Regions from separate parts of the Allobosea sp. TWI1241 genome, predicted to be linked through region 2. Evidence: predicted binding sites of a transcription regulator. Region 2 holds the regulator's gene; each other region holds the start of a gene.

Region 1 (5,631 bases), on a different contig from region 2:
GTCGCGCCGATGCGCTCGCGCAGCGGGAACCAGAGCTTTTCGGTGGCTTCCTCGCCGGTGCCGGCCCAGGCGGCGCGCGCCTTGGCCTTCTGCTGCGCCATGGCGGCGTCGAAGCCGTCGAGATCGACGCCGACGCCGCGGGCGCGCAGCGCGTCCTGCGTCAGGTCGAGCGGGAAGCCGTAGGTGTCGTAGAGGGTGAAGGCGACGTCGCCCTTGAGCTTGTCGCCGCTGCCAAGCCCCTGTGCCTCTTGGTCGAGGATGGCGAGGCCGCGCGCCAGCGTGGTGCGGAAGCGGGTCTCTTCCAGCTTCAGCGTCTCGCCGATCAGCGCCTCGGCGCGGATGAGCTCCGGATAGGCCTGGCCCATCTCGCGCACCAGCGCCGGCACCAGCCGGTGCATCAGTGGATCCCTGGCGCCGAGCAACTGCGCATGGCGCATGCCGCGGCGCATGATCCGGCGCAGCACATAGCCGCGGCCCTCATTAGAGGGCAGCACGCCGTCGGCGATCAGGAAGGCGGAGCAGCGCAGATGGTCGGCGATGACGCGGTGGCTGGCGCTCATCGGCCCGTCGGGCGGGACGTTGGTGAGGTCGGCGATGGTGCGGATCAGCGTGGCGAACAGGTCGATCGCGTAATTGTCATGCGTGCCCTGGAGCACGGCGGCGATGCGCTCCAGCCCCATGCCGGTGTCGATCGAGGGGCGGGGCAGGTCGGTGCGGATGCCGCCGGCCGCTTCCTCGTACTGCATGAAGACGAGATTCCAGATCTCGATGAAGCGGTCGCCGTCCTCGTCGGGCGAGCCGGGAGGGCCGCCGGGGATGTGGTCGCCGTGGTCGTAGAAGATCTCCGAGCAGGGGCCGCAGGGGCCGGTGTCGCCCATGCGCCAGAAATTGTCGGAGGTCGGGATGCGGATGATCTTGGAATCCGACAGGCCGGCGATCTTCTTCCAGAGCGCGTGGGCGTCGTCGTCCTCGGAATAGACGGTGACTGTCAGCTTCTCCTTGGGCAGGCCGAACTCGCGGGTGACCAGGGTCCAGGCGTGATGGATCGCCTGTTCCTTGAAGTAGTCGCCGAACGAGAAGTTGCCGAGCATCTCGAAGAAGGTGTGGTGGCGGGCGGTGTAGCCGACATTGTCGAGGTCGTTGTGCTTGCCGCCGGCGCGCACGCATTTCTGTGCCGTGGTGGCGCGCGAATAGGGACGCTTCTCCTGGCCGGTGAAGACGTTCTTGAACTGCACCATGCCCGAATTGGCGAACATCAGCGTCGGATCGTTGCGCGGAACGAGCGGGCTCGACGGGACGATCTCGTGGCCGTTGGCCTTGAAATAGTCGAGGAAGGTGGACCTGATCTCGTTGACGCCGCTCATCGCAATCTTGGCTCTGGTTCGGGCAGGGGCCGGCGGGGCCGGCGGGCCGCAAGGTTCTATGCGGCCCACTCATACGTGTCCAGAAAGCGCCCGCAAGGGCCGGCATGCGCATGAGCGCGTCCCGGCCAAATGAAACGGGCGGCCGCGAGGCCGCCCGTGATCCTGTCCGGAAGGGGCGAAGGCTCAGGCCTCGCCCTCGTCGAGATCCTCGGCGGTCGGGTCGACCTGCTCGAGGATACGCTCGGCGACGAGGCCGGAATTCTGGCGGATGGTGGCCTCGATACGCGCCGCGACGTCGGGATTGGCCTTCATGAAGGTCTTGGCGTTCTCGCGGCCCTGGCCGAGGCGCTGGCTGTCGAATGAGAACCAGGCGCCCGACTTCTCGACGATGCCGGCCTTGACGCCGAGATCGATCAGCTCGCCGGCCTTGGAGATGCCCTCGCCGAACATGATGTCGAACTCGACCTGCTTGAAGGGCGGCGCGACCTTGTTCTTCACGACCTTGACGCGCACCGAGTTGCCGGTGGCCTCGTCGCGGTCCTTCAGGGTCGAGACGCGGCGGATGTCGAGACGCACCGAGGCGTAGAACTTCAGCGCGTTGCCGCCGGTGGTGGTCTCCGGGCTGCCATACATCACGCCGATCTTCATGCGGATCTGGTTGATGAAGATCACCATGCAGTTCGACCGCGAGATCGAGGCGGTGAGCTTGCGCAGGGCCTGGCTCATCAGGCGGGCCTGGAGGCCGGGCTGGCTATCGCCCATCTCGCCCTCGATCTCGGCACGCGGGGTCAGCGCCGCGACCGAGTCGATGACGAGCACGTCGATCGCGCCGGAGCGGACCAGCGTGTCGGTGATCTCGAGCGCCTGCTCGCCGGTGTCGGGCTGGGAGATCAGCAGGTCGTCGAGATTGACGCCGAGCTTGCGGGCATAGACCGGGTCGAGCGCGTGCTCGGCGTCGACGAAGGCGCAGACGCCGCCCTTCTTCTGCGCCTCGGCGATGGTGTGCAGCGCCAGCGTGGTCTTGCCTGAGGATTCCGGCCCGTAGATCTCGATGACGCGGCCGCGCGGCAGGCCGCCGACGCCGAGCGCGATGTCGAGCCCGAGCGAACCGGTCGAGACGGTCTCGATCTCGATCGCCTGCTGGTTCTTGCCCAGACGCATGATCGAGCCCTTGCCGAAGGCGCGCTCGATCTGAGAGAGCGCGGCGTCCAGGGCCTTGGCCTTATCCATCGAGGAGCCTTCCACGAGCTTGAGATTCGCCTGATTCACGACGTCCGCTCCTTATGGCAGGGCGCGACGACATCTCAAATCCGCGCCTGTGGATATCTGGTCATGGTTTGTTCTCATTGGCAAGTTCTTTTTTCGTTCTCTTTTTCACATGCATCATAGGCGCATCGTCTTATGAATTGACGTTTCGTCATGCGCTTGGCGAATGGATCGGGCGCTGCTAGAGGCGCCTCCTGTCGCGTCAAGCTCCTGTTTTGAAGGATTATACCGTGGCCGCTTCCGCTCCCGCCGCCCGCGGCGGCAACTCCCCGCGCCGTGTCCTGTTCGCCAGCCTGGTCGGCACGACGATCGAGTTCTTCGACTTCTACATCTACGCCACGGCGGCTGTGCTGGTGTTCCCGAAGCTGTTCTTCCCGGGCGCCGACGCGACGTCGGGCATGCTGCAATCCTTCGCCACCTTTGCGATCGCCTTTTTCGCAAGGCCGATCGGCGCGGCGGTGTTCGGCCATTTCGGCGACCGGGTCGGCCGCAAGGCGACGCTGGTCGCGGCGCTGATGATGATGGGCCTGTCGACCGTGGCGATCGGCCTGCTGCCGACCTATGCGCAGGTCGGCGTGCTGGCGCCGCTCCTGCTGGCGCTGTGCCGGCTCGGCCAGGGGCTCGGGCTCGGCGGCGAGTGGGGCGGGGCGGTGCTGCTCGCTACCGAGAACGCGCCGCGCGGCAAGGAGGCCTGGTACGGCATGTTCCCGCAGCTCGGCGCGCCGATCGGCTTCATCTTCGCCACGGGCAGCTTCCTGCTGCTCTCGGAGGTGCTGACCGACGCGCAGTTCTTCTCCTTCGGCTGGCGCATCCCCTTCATCGCCAGCGCGCTGCTGGTGTTCATGGGGCTCTATGTCCGCCTGCGCATCACCGAGACGCCGGCCTTCCAGGCGACGATCGAGAAGCGCGAGCGGGTGCGCCTGCCGCTGGCGACCGTGGTCTCCGGCCATGGAAGGACGCTGGTGCTCGGCACGCTGGCGGCGCTCGCCACCTTCGTGCTGTTCTACCTGATGACGGTGTTCTCGCTGAGCTGGGGCACGGTGGCGCTCGGCTACAGCCGCGTGCAGTTCCTGCCGATGCAGATGGCCGGCGTGGTGTTCTTCGGGCTGACCATCCCGATCTCGGCGCTGCTGGCGGATCGCTATGGCCGGCGACGCACGCTGTTCTGGACCAGCCTCGCCATCGCCGGTTTCGGCGCGCTGCTGTCGCCGCTGTTCGGCTCCGGCAGCATGATCGGGGTCCTGCTGTTCTTCGGCCTCGGCTTCGCGCTGATGGGCTTCACCTACGGCCCGCTCGGCACGGCGCTGGCCGAGCTGTTCCCGACCGAGGTGCGCTATACCGGCGCCTCGCTCACCTTCAACTTCGGCGGCATCGTCGGCGCCTCGCTCGCGCCCTATATCGCGACCTGGCTGGCGACGAACTGGGGGCTGGGCTATGTCGGCCTGTATCTGGCGGTGGCCGGGCTGATCACGGCGCTGGCGCTGGCGTTGGTCGGCCGCGAGGCGGTGCCTGCCAGGAAAGCGATGGCAGGCTGAAGCGGGGCGTCGCGCCTCGCCTGTGGAGGTCGGACGATGCGTGACGAGCCTGCCGGAACCAGACGGGGCCGCCCGCGGCGCGGCCTGCAGCTGCTGCTGATCCCGCTCGACCTGGTGGTCGGGCTGGTGATCCTGCTCGACGAGATGGTGCGGCCGCTCTACCGGCCGCTGCTGAGCTGGTTCTCAGGCCTGCAGATCGTGGCGCGGGCCGAGCGCTGGATCGGCTCGCTGCCGCCCTATGGCGCGCTGGCGGCTTTGGCCGTGCCCTTCGCCATCGCCGAGCCGCTGAAGCTGCTCTCGCTGGTGCTGCTGGCGCGCGGTGCGCTCTGGCCGGGGCTGGTGACCATGGGCATCGCCCATCTCGGCAGCTTCCTGCTGGTCGAGCGCGTCTATCACGCCGGGCGCGCCCAGCTCCTGACGATTCCCTGGTTCGCCTGGTGCATCGGCTGGCTGGACACCATCCGCCGCACGATCCTCGACCGCATCAAGGCGACGGCGGCCTTCCAGCGCATGGCGGAGCTGGGGGCGGCGCTGCGCCAGCGGGCCCGCTACTGGCTGCTGCGCGGGCGGATCTGGTGGGCGCGGCGCCGCTGAGGCTGCCGCCGCCGGGATCGCTCTCGCATGGAGAGGCGGCCCGAAACCTCTCCCAGCGTCGGGCCTTTTTGCCGGTCCTCGGCCTTCAGCCCATCGCCGCCTTGGCCGTCTCGACGAGCTGCTTCATCGTGAACGGCTTGGGCAGGAAGTGGAAATCCTCGCCCTCCGGCAGGTTCTTGCGGAAGGCCTCCTCGGCATAGCCGGAGACGAAGACCACCTTGGTCTGCGGGTTGCGCTTGCGCAGCTCGCCGAGCAGCGTCGGCCCGTCCATCTCCGGCATGACCACGTCGGAAATCACGAGGTCGACCTGCCCGTCATGGCGGGTGAAGATGTCGAGCGCCTCGACGCCGGAGGCCGCCTCGTGGACGGTGTAGCCGCGCGAGACCAGCATGCGGGCGTTCAGCGCGCGCACCGCGTCCTCGTCCTCGACCAGCAGGATGACGCCGGCGCCGGTATGGTCGGCCGCCTTCTTCGGCGCCTCGCGGACGGCGTTCTCGGAGGCGATCTCCTCATCGGTCGGGACATGGCGCGGCAGGAAGATGCGGAAATTCGTGCCGCGGCCGAGGACGGAGTCGCAGAAGACGAAGCCGCCGGTCTGCTTGACGATGCCGTAGACCATGGAGAGGCCCAGCCCGGTGCCCTTGCCGACCTCCTTGGTGGTGAAGAAGGGCTCGAAGATCTTCTCGAGATGCTCGGCCGGGATGCCGGTGCCGCTGTCCTCGACCTCGAGCAGCACATAGTCGGCCTCGGGCAGGGCGGTCAGGCGGAACTCGGGCACCTCCGCCGCCGGCACATTGCGGGTGCGCACCTGCAGCTTGCCGCCATCCGGCATGGCGTCGCGGGCGTTGACCGCGAGATTGACCACCACCTGC
Region 2 (5,631 bases):
GGCGAAACCGAGGAGGAGATCGCCGGCGCCGTCAGCGCCATGCGCTCGCGCATGGTCACCGTGCAGGCCCCGGCGGACGCCGTCGACATCGTCGGCACCGGCGGCGATTCCTCCGGCTCCTATAACGTCTCGACGCTGGCCTCGATCATCGTCGCGGCCTGCGGCGTGCCGGTCGCCAAGCACGGCAACCGCGCCGCATCCTCGCGCTCCGGCGCCGCCGACGTGCTGACCGCGCTCGGCGTCAAGGTCGGGCTCGACCCGGCCGGCATCGCGCGCTGCATCGGCGAAGCCGGCGTCGGCTTCATGTTCGCGCCGAGCCACCACGCTTCGATGCGCCATGTCGCGCCGGTGCGCACCGAGCTCGGCACCCGCACCATCTTCAACCTGCTCGGCCCGCTCTCGAACCCGGCCGGCGTGCGCCGCCAGCTCGTCGGCGCCTTCTCCGAGACCTGGCTCGAGCCGATGGTGAAGGTCCTGGCCGCGCTCGGCTCGCAGAGCGTCTGGGCCGTCACCGGCTCCGACGGGCTCGACGAGATCACCACCACCGGCCCGACCCGCGTCGTCGCGCTCAAGGACGGCCGGATCGAGCAGTTCACCATCGCGCCCGAGGATGTCGGCATTGCCCGCGCCCGGCCGGAGGACCTGCGCGGCGGCGAGCCCGAGCATAATGCCGAGGCGCTGCGCGCGGTGCTCGACGGCGCCCGCAGCGCCTATCGCGACATCGCCGCCTTCAATGCCGCCGCAGCCCTGGTCGTGGCGGGCAAGGCCGCAACGCTGCAGGACGGCCTGGCCCAGGCCTATGCCGCGATCGACGGCGGCAAGGCCAAGGCAGCGCTGGCGACCCTCGTCGCCGCCTCGAACGCGTGAGGCCGCGATGTCGGACATCCTGAAGCGGATCGAGACCTACAAGCGCGCGGAGATCGCAGCCGCGCGGGAAGCCGTGCCGCAGGTCGAGATCGAGCGGCGCGCCGCCGCCATGCCGCCGCCGCGCGACTTTCTCGGCGCGCTGGAAGCCAAGCATCGCGACGGCGCTCCGGCGCTGATCGCCGAGATCAAGAAGGCGAGCCCGTCAAAGGGCCTGATCCGCCCCGATTTCGACCCGCCGGCGCTGGCCCGCGCCTATGCCGAGGGCGGCGCCGCCTGCCTCTCGGTGCTGACCGACACGCCCTCCTTCGAGGGCCGGCCGGAATTCCTCGACCAGGCGCGCCAGGCCTCCGGCCTGCCCGGCCTGCGCAAGGACTTCATGTTCGAGCCCTATCAGGTCTTCGAGGCCCGCAGCTGGGGCGCGGACTGCATCCTGCTGATCATGGCGAGCCTCGACGATGCCGCCGCGCGCGAGCTTGCTGCGACGGCGAAGGCGCTCGGCATGGCGGTGCTGGCCGAGGTCCATGACGAGGCGGAACTCGACCGGGCGCTGGCGCTCGACACACCGCTGGTCGGCATCAACAACCGCGACCTGCGCAGTTTCGAGGTCAGCCTGACGGTGACCGAACGGCTCGCCCCGCGCGTGCCGAAGGACCGTGTCCTCGTCGGCGAGAGCGGCATCTTCACGCATGCGGACATCGTCCGCCTGCAAGCCTGTGGCGTGAACACCTTCCTCGTCGGCGAGAGCCTGATGCGGCAGCACGACGTCGCCGCCGCGACCCGCGCGCTTCTGACCGGCGCCGCCGAGGCCGCGGCGTGAGCGGCCTCACCCATCTCGACCACAAGGGCGAGGCCCATATGGTCGACGTCGGCGACAAGGCCGAGACGCAGCGCGTCGCGGTCGCCGAAGGCCGCGTCGTCATGCAGGCCGCGACCCTCGCCATCGTCCGCGACGGCGAGGCCAAGAAGGGCGACGTGCTCGGCACCGCCCGCCTCGCCGGCATCATGGCCGCCAAGCGCGCCCATGAGCTGATCCCGCTCTGCCACCCGCTGCTGCTCAGCAAGATCGCGGTCGAGCTGGAGATCGACGAGGCGCTGCCCGGCGTCACCGTGCGCGCCGAGGTCCGGCTGACCGGCAAGACCGGCGTCGAGATGGAGGCGCTCACCGCCGTCAGCGTCGCCTGCCTCACCGTCTACGACATGGTGAAGGCGGTCGATCGCGCCATGCAGATCGAGGGCGTGCGCCTCGTCCACAAATCCGGCGGCAAGTCCGGCGCCTACGACCTCGCCGATCCGGGCCCCGCGGCATGAGCCTGACCCCGGTCGATGCCGCGCTGGCCGCGCTGCTGAAGAGCGTTCCGGGACCGACGGGCACGGAGCGGCTGCCGCTCGCCGACTGCATCGGCCGCGTGCTTGCCGAGGATCTCGCGGCGCTGCGCACCCAGCCGCCTTTCGCGAATTCGGCCATGGATGGCTACGCCGCCCGCGCCGCCGACCTCCAGCCCGGCAGGACGCTCGCGGTCATCGGCGAATCGGCCGCGGGCAAGCGCTTTTCCGGCGCGGTCGGCCCCGGGGAGGCTGTGCGCATCTTCACCGGCGCCCCCCTGCCCGAGGGCGCCGACGCCGTGCTGATGCAGGAGGATGCCGAGGGCGTCGGCAGCCCCAGCATCCGCGTGCTGGCGCAGGTCGCGCCCGGAAGGTTCGTGCGCGCCGCCGGGCTCGACTTCAGCCAGGGCGACAGGCTGCTCGCCGCCGGACGCAGGCTCGACCCGGCGACGCTCGCGCTCGCCGCCGCCATGGGACACGCCTCGCTGCCGGTGCGGCGCCGGCCGCTGGTCGCCATCCTCGCCACCGGCGACGAACTCGTCAGCCCGGGCGAAGAGACCGGGCCCGACCAGATCGTCGCCTCGAACGGTTTCGCGCTGGCCGCCCTGGTCGCGCAGGCCGGCGGCACGCCGCTCGATCTCGGCATCGCCCGCGACGACCATGCCGACCTCGCCGCGCGGATCGGCGCGGCGCGCCGGGCCGGTGCCGACGTACTGGTCACGCTCGGCGGCGCCTCGGTCGGTGAGCACGACCTGGTGCGCGCGGCCCTCGCCGCCCAGGGCATGACGCCGGGCTTCTGGCGCATCGCCATGCGCCCCGGCAAGCCGATGATGACCGGCGTGATCGAGCGCATGGTCGTGCTCGGCCTGCCGGGCAACCCGGTCTCCTCGATCGTCTGCGGCCATCTCTTCGCCGTGCCGCTGGTCGAGGCGCTGCTCGGCCTCGCCGACCCGGCGCGGGACCGCAGCGAGCGCGCCAGCATCGCCGTCGACCTGCCGGCGAACGACGAGCGCCAGGACTATCTGCGCGCGACGCTCGAGCAGGGCGCGGACGGGCCGGTCGCCACGCCCTTCCCGCGCCAGGATTCCTCCATGCTCGCCACCATGGCGCGGGCCGATGCGCTGGTCGTGCGCCCGGTGAACGCGCCGGCGGCGAAGGCCGGCGATCCCTGTCGGATCCTGCGGCTGCGCTGAGGCCGGCGCGCGCCGGCCGGCCCTCGCCCGGCGACCTTGCGGAACACAAAGAGAACAGCTATCCTGTTCAGGCTTTGTTTCGAATCCAGCCTGAAAGGCGCGCACCTCCGTCATGCTGACACGCAAACAGTCGGAACTGCTCCGTTTCATCCATGAGCGCCTGCGCGAATCCGGCGTGCCGCCCTCCTTCGACGAGATGAAGGACGCGCTCGACCTGCGATCCAAATCCGGCATCCACCGCCTGATCATGGCGCTGGAGGAGCGCGGCTTCATCCGGCGCCTGCCCAACCGGGCCCGCGCGCTGGAGGTGATCAAGATGCCGGACAATATGGGCGGCGCCGCGCCGGGCCAGCAGCGCCCGCGCTTCAGCCCCTCTGTGGTACAGGGCGGCCTCGGCCAGACGCCGCCGCCCGCCCCTGCGGCCCCTGTCGCGCCGGCGCGGCCGCGTGCCGCCGAGGAGGATGGCCGCGGCACGGTCTCGATCCCGGTGATGGGCCGCATCGCCGCCGGCGTGCCGATCTCGGCGATCCAGAGCCGCAGCCACGCCGTCTCCCTGCCCGCCGACATGCTGGGCACCGGCGAGCATTTCGCGCTCGAGGTCCGCGGCGATTCGATGGTCGAGGCCGGCATCCTCGACGGCGACACGGTGGTGATCCGCAAGCAGGACACCGCCAATACGGGCGACATCATCGTCGCGCTGATCGACGACGAGGAAGCGACGCTGAAGCGGCTGCGCAAGCGCGGCTCCTCCATCGCGCTCGAAGCGGCGAATCCGGCCTATGAGACCCGCGTGCTCGGTCCCGATCGCGTTCGTATCCAGGGCCGGCTGGTCAATCTGATGCGGCGCTACTGAAGCCGCTCGGCCTCGTCCGGGACGGATGGGGCCGTGGCCGCCGCAGGCGGCGTGGCCGTGACGCGGGACTGTGGCGGCCGCCCGGCGGTCGAGGCCGCGGGGGACGGCTCCGGCTGCGGGCGGGTCCAGGGCCGCCGACGGGTGGCGTCCTCGGCGGTGAAGGCGGTCCAGCCGCCGCCGGCGGTGCGATAGCTGACGGCGCCGTCGCGGCGCAGCACCGCCCGGTCGATCAGCCGGGCCGCGCAGGCGCCGTTGGCATAGAGCGGCGTCACCACCAGATCGGCACGCCCACAATCCTCGGCCAGCGCGATGCGGTCGCGCGCATAGGCGACGCTGCGGCCGTCCGCGAGCCGGATGACGCAGCCGCGCGTGTCGCAGGCCGCGCCGCTGCGCAGGCCGGGATCGTCGGGCGCCCGCGAATCCCCGTCCGCCAGCAGCCATTGCGCCAGCACGAAGCGGCTCGGCCGCCCGGCCAGCACCAGCCGCCCATCCGCACCGCGCACCAGCATGCCGGAACCGTCGCGCTCGATCAGGATGTCGGGGCGGGCCGGCGCCGCGGCGACGGCGAGGCCGGCGAGCAGCGGCAGCGCCGCGAGATAGCGGATCGCCGTGGTCCAGAGTGTCAGCCAGAGCAGCGCCAGCGAAAACGCCACTAGCGCCGCGGGCCCGAAGGCCGGCAGCACCACCGTCGAGCGCTCCATTCCCGCGACCCAGTGCGCGAGTTTCAGTACGAGCTCCGAGGCCCAGCCCATCGCCGCCCAGGCCGGCCAGTCGAGCCCGAACGGATAGGCCAGCACGCCGAACACCGCCGCCGGCATCACCACCAGCGAGACGAAGGGCAGGGCCAGCGCATTGCCGAGCAGGCCGAACGGATTGAAGACCTGGAAATGATAGACGCCATAAGGCGCCGTCGCCGCGGTCGCCACCATGGTGGTGGTGACGATGCCGACCGCCGAGAGCCAGAGCGGCCGCAGCGGCCAGGGCCAGTTCGCCGCCTTGGCATCGGGCGCGCGGGCCTGCCAGCGCTCGGCAAAGGCGATCAGGGCCGCGACCGCCCCGAACGACATCTGGAAGCTCGGGCCGAGCAGCGCCTCCGGCTCACGCAGCAGCACGATGATCGCGGCGAGCGCGAGATTGCGCATGCTCAGCGCCGGGCGGTCGACGAGGATCGCGCCCAGCATCACCAGCGTCATGATCAGCGAGCGCACGGTCGCGACCTCGGCACCGGAGAAAACGCAATAGGCAACAGCGCCGCTCATCGCGGCCAGCGCCGCGATCTTCTTGACCGGCCAGGCCAGCGCCAGCGTCTGCGAGGCGCAGAGCAGAGCCCGCACCAGCCAGAAGATCGTCCCGGCGGCGAGCACCATATGCAGGCCGGAGATCGAGACGATGTGG
Region 3 (5,631 bases), on a different contig from region 2:
CCGAACTGCCCGAGCGGCTTGGCAGCGCTGGCCTGAGCTGCGCTGTGGCCCAGAAGAACGGTGCAGGTCACGGCGATCGCCAGTCTGATCATCGTTGTATCTCCTTTCTACTGGGTCAGGGATGAAAGGTGGGGCTTAACGAGGCGTAAACAAGTTCCGATAAATGCGTGCGACGACAGCGCGCAGCGGCCGCTGTCCCCAGTCCGGACGGCGGCTTTTCCACATGCGGATGCGGCGCGCCTCGTGCCGGGACGAGGCGCGTTTTCAGAGGAAATGGTGGCGGTTCTGGAAGGTCAGCGCGGCAGCGAGGCGTAATAGGCGGCGATGGCCGCGATCTCGTCTTCCGACATATGGCGCGACATGTAGCGCATTTCCTTGTGCGGCCGCTTGCCCGCCCGGAACGCCATCATCTGGTTGAGCAGATAGCGCTCGTTCTGGCCGGCGAGATGCGGCACCTCGGCGTCCGGCGCGATGCCGTCGACGCCGTGGCAATAGATGCACTGCTCGATCGGCGCACTCTTCTGCGCGGCTTTCGGCGCGGCCTGCGCGATGGGCGCCAGGACCGTCAGCCCGAGCGCGACGGCGGCCATATGCCAGAGCTTCACGAGGAGCCTCCCGAGGTGCCTTCTATGGAATCGGTCGCAACTCTAGGAGCAGGCCGGCGCGAACGGAACCGCGAGACGGGCAGGGGGCGCCCGCCTCAGCCACGCGGGGCGGGATACGTGTCGGGCGGGGTGCCGTCGCCCGTGCCGAGCGCGCGCTGCATCAGGACGCTGTCGACCCAGCGGCCGAACTTGAAGCCGACCGCGCGCAGCGTGCCGACCGTCTCGAAGCCGAGGGCGCGGTGCAGGCCGATCGAGCCGGCATTGCCGCTGTCGCCGATGACGGCGAGCATCTGCCGCCACGGACCGGCCTCGCAGCGGGCGATCAGGGCCGAGAGTAGCGCCCGGCCGATGCCGCGGCCGGCATTGCCGTCCGCCACATAGACCGAGTCCTCGATGGTGTGGCGATAAGCCGGGCGCGGGCGATAGCTGCCGGCACAGCAATAGCCGACGATCGCGCCGTCCTGCTCGGCCGCGAGATAGGGCAACCCCTGCGCCAGCACGGAACCGCGGCGCGCCAGCATCTCGTCGAGGGAGGGAACCGCCTCCTCGAAGCTCGCCAGCCCATGCAGCACGTGATGCGCGTAGATCGCGCGGATCGCCGCCATGTCGGCCGGCAGCGCGTCGCGCACGATGAGGGCGCCGTCCGGAGCATGCGTCATGGCCGGGGGCGTGAAGGAGGCGTTCGTCATGGGCGAGCTTTCGCTGAAGGGTTCGCAGTTGGCCAGCAGGACCGGGCGGAAGCCGCTGCGGCGGAGCCCGATATCGGCGAGCAGGTGGTCGTCGAGGGCGCGCAGGCTCCGTATCTGCTGGAGATGGGAAGCCTGCGAGCCGGCGAGATAATCGCTCAGTTCGCGCCAGGTCGCCCATGCTGGCCAGCTCGCCCATGCGGGCAAGGTCGCCCATGCTGGCAAGCGCGTTCGGGACATTCGCTCGGGCCTTTCACGGCCGCCGGGATGGCGGCTTGGTCGCCCCGATGATTGCGTCCGGCGATGTCATAAGTGAATATTCTGCTCGTGATGCGGAGCATAAGGAATTCCTTGGCATGCGCGGTTTCAGCCTCGACCAGCTCGACAGCTTTCGTGAGGTGATCGCGCTCGGCAGCTTCTCGGCCGCGGCCGAGCGCCTCGGCCTCAGCCAGCCGGCGGTAAGCCAGCAGGTGCGCGAACTGGAGCGCCGGCTCGGCACCGCTCTCGTCGAGCGCGTCGGTCGGCGAGCTAGGCCGACGGCGGCGGGCGCGGCCCTGCTCGGCCATGGCGAGCGCATCGCGGCCGAGGTGGATGCGGCGCTCGAGGCGATGGCGCGCCATGCCGAGGGCCGGCTGGGGCGGGTGCGCATCGGCACCGGCGCCACCGCCTGCATCTTCCTGCTTCCGCCGGTGCTCAAGGATCTGCGCCGCCGCTTTCCGACGCTGGAGATCACGGTGACGACCGGCAACACCGCCGAAATGGTCCGCGCGGTCGAGGAGAACCTGCTCGACATCGGGCTGGTCTCGCTGCCCGCGGCCGGCCGCAGCCTTGCCGTCACTCCGCTGCTCGAGGACGCGTTCATGGCCGTCGCCCCGCCGGAGACGGACCTGCCGGACGAGGTCGCCGCCGCCGATCTCGCCCGCATGCCGGTGCTGCTCTTCGAGCCGGGCGGCAACACCCGGCGGATCGCCGACGCCTGGTTCGCCGAGGCCGGCGTGGCCCTGCGGCCGGTGATGTCGCTCGGCAGCGTCGAGGCGATCAAGGGGCTGGTCGGCGCCGGGCTCGGTTGCGCCGTGCTGCCGGGGCTCGCGGTGCGCGACGCCGCGGCGCGCGGCACGCTGATGGTCCGCCCGCTGGCGCCGCGGCTGCACCGCACGCTGGCGCTCGTGCTGCGCAAGGACAAGCCGCTGCATCTCGGCCTGCGCGAGACCTTGCGCTCGCTGCGCGCACTCGGCACGCCGGCGGAGGAGGGCGCCTGAGCCCGGCTGCGGCGGGGCGCGCGCTTCCGCTTCCCGGCTGCAGCCGCTAAGAGCCTCGCCGAGACAGCCCGAACCGCGAGAGCGAGCCTGCCATGCGAGACGCGGACATCCGCACCCTGACGATCATCCCGCCGGCGGGCCCGCTGCATGGCAAGGTGACGCCGCCCGGCTCGAAGTCGATCACCAACCGCGCTCTGCTGGTCGCGGCGCTGGCCAAGGGCACGAGCCGGCTGTCTGGCGCGCTGAAGAGCGACGACACGCTCTATATGGCGCAGGCCCTGCGGCAGATGGGCGTCGGCGTCGAGGAGCCGGATGCCACCAGTTTCGTCGTCACCGGCAGCGGCCGGCTCGCCGCGCCGGCGGAGCCGCTCTTCCTCGGCAATGCCGGCACCGCGACCCGCTTCCTCACAGCCGCCGCCGCGCTGGTCGACGGGCGAGTGGTCGTCGACGGCGACCAGCACATGCGCAAGCGGCCGATCGCGCCGCTGGTCGAGGCGCTGCGCACGCTCGGCGTCGCGGTCGAGGCGCCGAGCGGCTGCCCGCCGGTCACCGTCACGGGCGAGGGCGGCTTCGCGGGCGGCCGGGTCGAGGTCGATGCCGGGCTCTCCAGCCAGTATGTCTCGGCGCTGCTTATGGCCGCTTCCTGCGCGCGCGGGCCGGTCGATGTCGCGCTGACGGGGCTGGGCACTGACGGCGTCATCGGCGCGCGCGGCTATGTCGACCTGACGCTGGCGACCATGCGCGCCTTCGGGGCGCAGGTGACGCAGCCGGACGCGACAAGCTGGCGCATCGCGCCGACCGGCTATGTCGCCACCGATTACCTGATCGAGCCCGACGCCTCGGCCGCGACCTATCTCTGGGCCGCCGAGGTGCTGACCGGCGGCGCGATCGATCTCGGCGTGCCGGCCTCCGCCTTCACCCAGCCCGACGCCCGTGCGCATGCGCTGATCTCGGCCTTCCCGAACCTGCCGGCCGAAATCGACGGCGCGCAGATGCAGGATGCGATCCCGACGCTCGCCGTGCTCGCCGCCTTCAACCGCACGCCGGTGCGCTTCACCGGCATCGCCAATCTGCGCGTCAAGGAATGCGACCGCGTCGCCGCGCTGGCGCAGGGCCTCTCGCGCATCCGCCCCGGTCTCGGCGCGGAGGAGGGCGACGATCTGCTCGTCGCCGCCGATCCCGCCTTGGCCGGTCAGGTGCTGCCGGCCCGGATCGATACCTTCGCCGACCATCGCATCGCGATGAGCTTCGCGCTCGCCGGCCTGCGCATCGGCGGCATCACGATCGAGGACCCGGCCTGCGTCGGCAAGACCTATCCGGACTATTGGCGCGCGCTCGGCTCGCTCGGCGTGCGATTCGAGGGCGAGGTGCCCTGACGGCCGTCGCGACGCGCCGCGCTCCCCGGCGAGGGGCGGGGCGCGCCGGGCCTGAGCGCTCCTGCGCTCAAGGCGTCCGCCAGACTCTCGGGGACAACTGACACTTGATGTCTGGAACAAAATAAGAACATCGTTGATTGCGGCTTAAGGAACCGTTAAGGTCCGGGATCGGTCATCGGCCGGTATCGAGTTCAGTGCGCAGGAAACGGAGCCGTTCATGGCCGGTAGCGTCAACAAGGTGATCATCGTCGGCAATCTCGGGCGCGATCCCGAGGTGCGGCGTCTCGGCAGCGGCGAGCCGGTCGTCAACCTGCGCATCGCCACCTCGGAAACCTGGCGCGACAAGCAGTCGGGCGAGCGCAAGGAGCGCACCGAGTGGCACTCCGTGGTGATCTTCAACGAGAACCTCGCCAAGGTCGCCGAGCAGTATCTGCGCAAGGGCTCGAAGGTCTATATCGAGGGCCAGCTGCAGACCCGCAAATGGCAGGACCAGCAGGGCGTCGAGAAGTACACCACCGAGATCGTGCTGCAGCGCTTCCGCGGTGAGCTGACCATTCTCGACAGCCGCGGCCAGGGCGGTTCCGACGAGTACGGCGCCGGCGGCGGTGGTGGCGGCTATGGCGACGAGGGCGGCGGTTCCTCCTTCGGCCGGTCCAGCCCGATGGGTGGTGGCGGCGGCTCGCGCCAGCCGGCCATGAGCGGCGGCGGCAGTGGCGGCGGTGGTTCCTCGCGCTCCTCCTCCTCCTCGCATCTCGACGACGACATCCCGTTCTAGGCCGCACGACGGCGCGAACCGGTCTGAGCGATGGCAGGCCATCGAGCGACAGGGCGGTCGCGCCGCGCTGCTCGCCTTGGGCAGCCCGCGCCTCGACCGGCCTGCTCTTCGCCGGTCGCCAGGGGCTCTCCGTCGTGGTGGTGCTGCGGGAGATCGAGGCGTAGCCGGTCGGCTACGGCGAGAACCGCCGTTTGCCGGGTGGCCGCTGCCGGGTTGTCGCTATCGCGCCTTCGCGCTGGCATGCGGCGCGCGTGATGTCCTGGAACGGAGCGCCTCGCTCCTGCTGAAGCTGCGCGTCGACGGACCCGGCATTGCCTGTCGCTTTGAAAGCGCGCGGCTGCCGGGGTCGGCCTTCAGCTCGCGCTTGCCGGTCTTGGCGATCCGCTGAAGGCGGATTCGTCGGCGGCCGGGTTCCTGTTCCCGCCTTCCGAATTGCGCTTTGCGGTGCACGGCGCGCTGTCGCGGAGTGTGATTGGAATGCTCGTTCCGGCGGGGCGATGTCTCCGCGGACCCGCGCATCGCATGCATGGCCTTCACGCATGGCCCTCCTGCGTCGCGGGCTCCTTTCTACCGCCATGCTTTGCGGCGATGCTGGCGCCATCATGACACTGCAAGATCCCACCGCCTCGGCACTCGCCGTCTGGACCGCCCTCGAAAGCCCCACCCACCATCCCGCCGGCGTCAACGGTATGATGGACCTCGTCGCGAAGGAGGTCGAAGGCCTGCCGATCGCGGTCGAGCGCGTGCCGGGCCGCGACGGTCTCGGCGACCATCTCGTCCTGCGCGCCGGCCTCGCCAATGGCGAGAAGGCCGTCTCCGTGATGTCGCATCTCGATACGGTTCACCCGGTCGGGACCAGCGCCAGGGACCTGCCCGTGCGCATCGAGGGCGACCGCCTCTACGGCCCCGGCATCTACGACATGAAGGGCG
Region 4 (5,631 bases), on a different contig from region 2:
CACCACCGCGTCCGCATCACGGATTCGGCGCTGGTCTCGGCCGCGACCCTGTCGAACCGCTACATCACCGATCGCTTCCTGCCCGACAAGGCGATCGACCTGGTCGACGAGGCCTCGGCGCGCCTGCGCATGCAGGTCGATTCCAAGCCCGAGGAGCTCGACTCGATCGACCGCGAGATCGTCCGGCTGAAGATCGAGCAGGAGGCGCTCAAGAAGGAGAGCGACGCCGGCTCGAAGGAGCGGCTGCGGCGCCTCGAAGGCGAGCTCGGCGAGCTCGAGACCCGCTCGGCCGCGATCACCGCGACCTGGAAGGCCGAGAAGGACAAGCTCGGCCAGGCGGCGGAGATCAAGACCCGGCTCGACAATGCCCGCAACGAACTGGCCCAGGCGCAGCGCAAGGGCGAGTACCAGCGCGCCGGCGAGCTGGCCTATGGCGAGATCCCGCAGTTGGAGAAGCAGCTCGCCGAGATCGAGGCCAATGGCGGCCAGTCCGGCATGGTCGAGGAGGCGGTGACGCCCGACCATGTCGCGGCGGTGGTCTCGCGCTGGACCGGCGTGCCGGTCGACAAGATGCTGGAGGGCGAGAAGGAGAAGCTGCTGCAGATGGAGCAGACGCTCGGCGCCCGCGTCGTCGGCCAGAAGGAGGCGGTCGAGGCGGTGTCCAAGGCGGTGCGGCGCGCCCGCGCCGGCCTGCAGGACCCGAACCGTCCGATCGGCTCCTTCATGTTCCTCGGGCCCACCGGCGTCGGCAAGACCGAGCTGACCAAGGCGCTCGCCGCCTTCCTGTTCGACGACGAGACGGCGATGGTCCGGCTCGACATGTCGGAATACATGGAGAAGCACTCGGTCTCCCGGCTGATCGGCGCGCCTCCCGGCTATGTCGGCTATGAGGAGGGCGGTGCCCTGACCGAAGCCGTGCGGCGCCGGCCCTATCAGGTCGTGCTGTTCGACGAGGTCGAGAAGGCGCATCCGGACGTGTTCAACGTCCTGCTGCAGGTGCTCGACGACGGGCGGCTCACCGACGGCCAGGGCCGCACGGTCGACTTCCGCAACGTGCTGATCATCATGACCTCGAATCTCGGTTCGGAGTATCTGGTGAACCAGCCCGAGGGCGAGGATTCGGAGGCCGTGCGCGACGAGGTCATGGGCGTGGTCCGCCACGCCTTCCGGCCGGAGTTCCTCAACCGGATCGACGACATCATCCTGTTCCATCGCCTGCGGCGGTCGGATATGGGCGCCATCGTCGACATCCAGATGGCCCGCCTCGGCCGCCTGCTGGTCGACCGCAAGATCGCGCTCGACCTCTCGCCCGAGGCGCGCGACTGGCTGGCCGAGAAGGGCTACGACCCGTCCTATGGCGCGCGCCCGCTGAAGCGCGTGATCCAGAAGTCGGTGCAGGACCCGCTGGCCGAGCTGCTGCTCGCCGGCGCGATCCGGGACGGCGAGACCGTGCCGCTCACCGTCGGCCCGGCCGGGCTGATGCTGGGCGAGTTCGCCGCCGCAAGCGAGCAGCGCCCGGCGGGCGTGCCGCTGAACTGAGGGGTTCCGCACCCCGATGATGACGAGGGCGCCGCGCGAGCGGCGCCCTTTGTCGTTGCGGCGGCCCGCGCCCGCGGCATGCCGGCTCGGGCGGGGGCTCGTCCCGCCCCTGACGCGCTGCTGACAATCTTTGTCAGGACAGCCGGCAGGAACAATGCGGCAACATCGCCGCCTGCGTGCTAGTCATGCCCGCCCGCCGCCGGCCCGATCTGGCACGGAACGGCTTTTGCCCTATCTCTACGGCTGCCCCCAACCGGATCCCGACATGGCCCGCAAGACTCAAAGCTCCGCCGCGACGGACGGCAAGGCTCCTGCCGCCAGCACGACGAGCGCCAAGGCGAAGACTGCCAGCACAAAGACTGCCAAGACCGCGACCGCCAAGCCGTCCGCTGCCAAGCCCGCGGCCGCCAAGGCGACGCTGGCCGAGCAGGCGGCGTCGCTGGAGGCGCTGTTCGACGCCAAGGCCGGCGCGAACCTGGCGGCGGAGGCGCATGCGCGGATGATCTCGGTGCGCGGGGCGCGCGAGCACAACCTCAAGAATGTCGACCTCGCCATTCCGCGCGACAAGCTGGTGGTGTTCACCGGCCTGTCGGGCTCGGGCAAGTCCTCGCTCGCCTTCGACACGATCTATGCCGAGGGCCAGCGCCGCTATGTCGAGAGCCTGTCGGCCTATGCCCGCCAGTTCCTCGAGATGATGCAGAAGCCCGATGTCGACCAGATCGACGGGCTCTCGCCGGCGATCTCGATCGAGCAGAAGACCACCTCGAAGAACCCGCGCTCGACGGTCGGCACCGTCACCGAGATCCACGACTATATGCGCCTGCTCTGGGCCCGCGCCGGCATCCCCTATTCGCCGGCGACCGGCCTGCCGATCGAGAGCCAGACCGTCTCGCAGATGGTCGACCGGCTGGTGGCCCTGCCGGAGAAGACGCGCGGCTATCTGCTGGCGCCGGTGGTGCGCGGCCGCAAGGGCGAGTTCCGCAAGGAGATGGCCGACTGGCTGAAGCGCGGCTTCCAGCGCGTCAAGGTCAACGGCGCCTTCTACGAGATCCCGGACGCGCCCTCGCTCGACAAGAAGTTCAAGCACGACATCGACGTGGTGGTGGACCGCATCGTGATCCGGCCCGATCTCGGGGCGCGGCTGGCGGATTCGCTCGAGCAGGCGCTCGACCTCGCCGACGGCATCGCGGTGTTCGAATATGCCGACGAAAAGGAGGAGAACGGCGAGCCGCGGCGCGTCACCTTCTCCTCGAAATTCGCCTGCCCGGTCTCCGGCTTCACCATTCCCGAGATCGAGCCGCGGCTGTTCTCGTTCAACAACCCGTTCGGCGCCTGCCCGACCTGCGACGGGCTCGGCCACGAGATGCGCATCGACCCCGGCATGATCGTGCCGGACGCCTCGCTGACGCTGAAGAAGGGGGCGATCGCGCCCTGGGCCAAGTCGACCTCGCCCTATTACGGCCAGACGCTCGAGGCGCTGGCCCGTCATTTCGGCTTCTCGATGACCAAGCCCTGGTCGGAGCTGCCGCAGCAGGCGCGCGACGCCATCCTCTACGGCACCGGCACCGAAGCGGTGCGCATGGCCTATAATGACGGCCTGCGCGCCTATGAGGTGAAGAAGCCCTTCGAGGGCGTCATCACCAATATGGAGCGGCGCTGGAAGGAGACGGAGAGCGACTGGGCGCGCGAGGAGATCGGGCGCTTCATGTCGGAGACGCCCTGCGCCGCCTGTAACGGCTACCGCCTCAAGCCCGAGGCGCTGGCGGTGAAGATCGACGGGCGCCATATCGGCGAGGTCTCGCGGCTTTCGGTGCGCGATGCGCTCGACTGGGTCAGCGCCCTGCCCTCGCGGCTTTCGGCGAAGCAGAACGAGATCGCCCCGCGCATCCTCAAGGAGATCCGCGACCGGCTGAGCTTCCTGCTCGATGTCGGGCTGGAATATCTCACCCTCGCCCGCGCCTCGGGCACGCTGTCGGGCGGCGAGAGCCAGCGCATTCGCCTCGCCAGCCAGATCGGCTCGGGGCTGACCGGCGTGCTCTACGTGCTGGACGAGCCGTCGATCGGCCTGCACCAGCGCGACAATGAGCGCCTGCTCGGCACGCTGCGCCGGCTGCGCGATCTCGGCAACACGGTGATCGTGGTCGAGCATGACGAGGACGCGATCCTCACCGCCGACTATGTCGTCGATGTCGGCCCCGGCGCCGGCATCCATGGCGGCGAAATCGTCTCGCAGGGCCGGCCGGAGGACATCCTGGCCGATCCGAACTCGCTCACCGGGCAATATCTCACCGGCGCGCTCAGCGTGCCGGTGCCGCCGCGGCGCCGCAAGCCGCAGAAGGGCCGGAGCCTGAAGATCGTCGGCGCGCGCGGCAACAACCTCAAGGACGTCACGGTCGACATTCCGCTCGGCCTGTTCACCTGCATCACGGGTGTCTCCGGCGGCGGCAAGTCGACGCTGGTGATCGACACGCTCTACAAGGCGATCGCGCGCAAGCTGAACGGCGCCATCGCCCAGCCGGCGCCGCATGAGCGCATCGAGGGGCTGGAGCATCTCGACAAGGTCATCGACATCGACCAGTCGCCGATCGGCCGCACGCCGCGCTCCAACCCGGCGACCTATACCGGCGCCTTCACCCCGATCCGCGACTGGTTCGCCGGCCTGCCGGAGGCGAAGGCGCGCGGCTACCAGGCCGGCCGGTTCAGCTTCAACGTGAAGGGCGGCCGCTGCGAGGCCTGCCAGGGCGACGGCGTCATCAAGATCGAGATGCACTTCCTGCCGGACGTCTACGTCACCTGCGACGTCTGCAAGGGCAAGCGCTACGACCGCGAGACGCTCGAGGTGAAGTATCGCGACCGCTCGATCGCCGACGTGCTCGACATGACGGTGGAGGAGGCCAAGGAGCTGTTCAAGGCCGTGCCCTCGATCCGCGAGAAGATGGTGACGCTGGCGCGCGTCGGGCTCGACTACGTCAAGGTCGGCCAGCAGGCCACCACCCTGTCGGGCGGCGAGGCGCAGCGCGTCAAGCTCTCCAAGGAGCTCTCCAAGCGCGCCACCGGCCGCACCCTCTACATCCTCGACGAGCCGACCACCGGCCTGCACTTCCACGACGTCGCCAAGCTGATGGAGGTGCTGCACGAGCTGGTCGAGCAGGGCAATTCGGTGGTGGTCATCGAGCACAACCTCGAAGTGATCAAGACCGCCGACTGGATCATCGACATGGGCCCCGAAGGCGGCGACGGCGGCGGCGAGGTCGTGGCCCAGGGCACGCCGGAAGACGTGGTGCGGATCGGCAAGGGCCACACCGCGCGCTTCCTGCGCGAGGTGCTGGAGAGAAGGCCGTTGAAGGGGACTGGGGCGCAGGCGGCGGAGTGACTGTTGCAATGCAGTTTAAGTTGAAAATTCAACACAGAGTCAACAGGGCTGACACTCGGCAAACAAGGCCAACGCTATAAAGGAAAGGATGCGGCAATTGCGCGCCGCACCCTTTTTTAGAAAATAAAACTAAACTTTAATGGACTTACAAACATCCACTAAATTTGGCAACTCTTTTGCCTTTAATTTTGCGACGCGCATTGCAATTTTAGAATCCATTTTTCCAAGAAATTTTGTGGATCTAAGTGTCGCTTTTACAGAACCATATTCGGAACGATCGTAAGTATCAATCGCCGCATCAAAGAAAATCTCCGTTGCTTTAGCAGCATATTTATTTATTGAATTCTGGAATGACTGATTTTTCATCTTATCAAGAGTTATTATTCCAGAGTCTAAGTCGCTGAATTTTTTCATCAAAATGAAGGATGTATATACAATCCAAAATCCAGACGTCACGGTCAGCAAACCACTTGAAGTATCCCCGATTTTCTCCAAAAGCTTCTTACGCTCCGCATCGGAGGCAAGACCGGAAAGCCACGCTAAATATACTCGGCGTTCGCTTATGTCTTTTGGGAATAGTTTTTGATACGGCTGGTCAAACAACTCTCCCTTATTATCAATAGCTTGGATAAGAAATTCTTTATCAGAAGATGCGATGTATTGAGCCAATCTATCCAGCTCGATAGTGTCCTTGCCCGTCCTCTTCCTCGCGCCGTCCT

Evidence for each region. The regulator LexA, encoded in region 2, represses DNA repair genes until DNA is damaged. The targets are predictions, from matches to a motif close to TGTTCNNNNTGTGTTCNG.
Region 1: a site for LexA is predicted at 2,717-2,734, ahead of recA (recombinase RecA). Genes of this name have one in related genera too.
Region 3: a site for LexA is predicted at 4,039-4,056, ahead of ssb (single-stranded DNA-binding protein). Genes of this name have one in related genera too.
Region 4: a site for LexA is predicted at 1,687-1,704, ahead of uvrA (excinuclease ABC subunit UvrA). Genes of this name have one in related genera too.

The regions. Positions count from the first base shown of each region.
Region 1 covers NZ_JBDJKW010000001.1:192,570-198,200, reverse strand. Annotated here, with positions in the region: gene alaS (alanine--tRNA ligase) at 1-1,364, opposite strand, end outside; gene recA (recombinase RecA) at 1,548-2,594, opposite strand; gene ABE438_RS00975 (MFS transporter) at 2,861-4,165, shown strand; gene ABE438_RS00970 (hypothetical protein) at 4,202-4,759, shown strand; gene cckA (cell cycle histidine kinase CckA) at 4,845-5,631, opposite strand, start outside.
Region 2 covers NZ_JBDJKW010000002.1:78,871-84,501, reverse strand. Annotated here, with positions in the region: gene trpD (anthranilate phosphoribosyltransferase) at 1-867, shown strand, start outside; gene trpC (indole-3-glycerol phosphate synthase TrpC) at 875-1,684, shown strand; gene moaC (cyclic pyranopterin monophosphate synthase MoaC) at 1,681-2,175, shown strand; gene ABE438_RS03395 (molybdopterin molybdotransferase MoeA) at 2,172-3,383, shown strand; gene lexA (transcriptional repressor LexA) at 3,496-4,236, shown strand; gene ABE438_RS03385 (ComEC/Rec2 family competence protein) at 4,230-5,631, opposite strand, start outside.
Region 3 covers NZ_JBDJKW010000009.1:11,862-17,492, forward strand. Annotated here, with positions in the region: gene ABE438_RS12855 (invasion associated locus B family protein) at 1-92, opposite strand, end outside; gene ABE438_RS12860 (c-type cytochrome) at 294-605, opposite strand; gene ABE438_RS12865 (N-acetyltransferase family protein) at 701-1,294, opposite strand; partial or broken gene ABE438_RS20370 (YjiS-like domain-containing protein) at 1,355-1,531, opposite strand; gene ABE438_RS12870 (LysR family transcriptional regulator) at 1,648-2,550, shown strand; gene ABE438_RS12875 (3-phosphoshikimate 1-carboxyvinyltransferase) at 2,643-3,926, shown strand; gene ssb (single-stranded DNA-binding protein) at 4,144-4,701, shown strand; gene ABE438_RS12885 (M20 family metallopeptidase) at 5,304-5,631, shown strand, end outside.
Region 4 covers NZ_JBDJKW010000008.1:56,056-61,686, reverse strand. Annotated here, with positions in the region: gene clpB (ATP-dependent chaperone ClpB) at 1-1,539, shown strand, start outside; gene uvrA (excinuclease ABC subunit UvrA) at 1,805-4,912, shown strand; gene ABE438_RS12130 (AIPR family protein) at 5,042-5,631, opposite strand, start outside.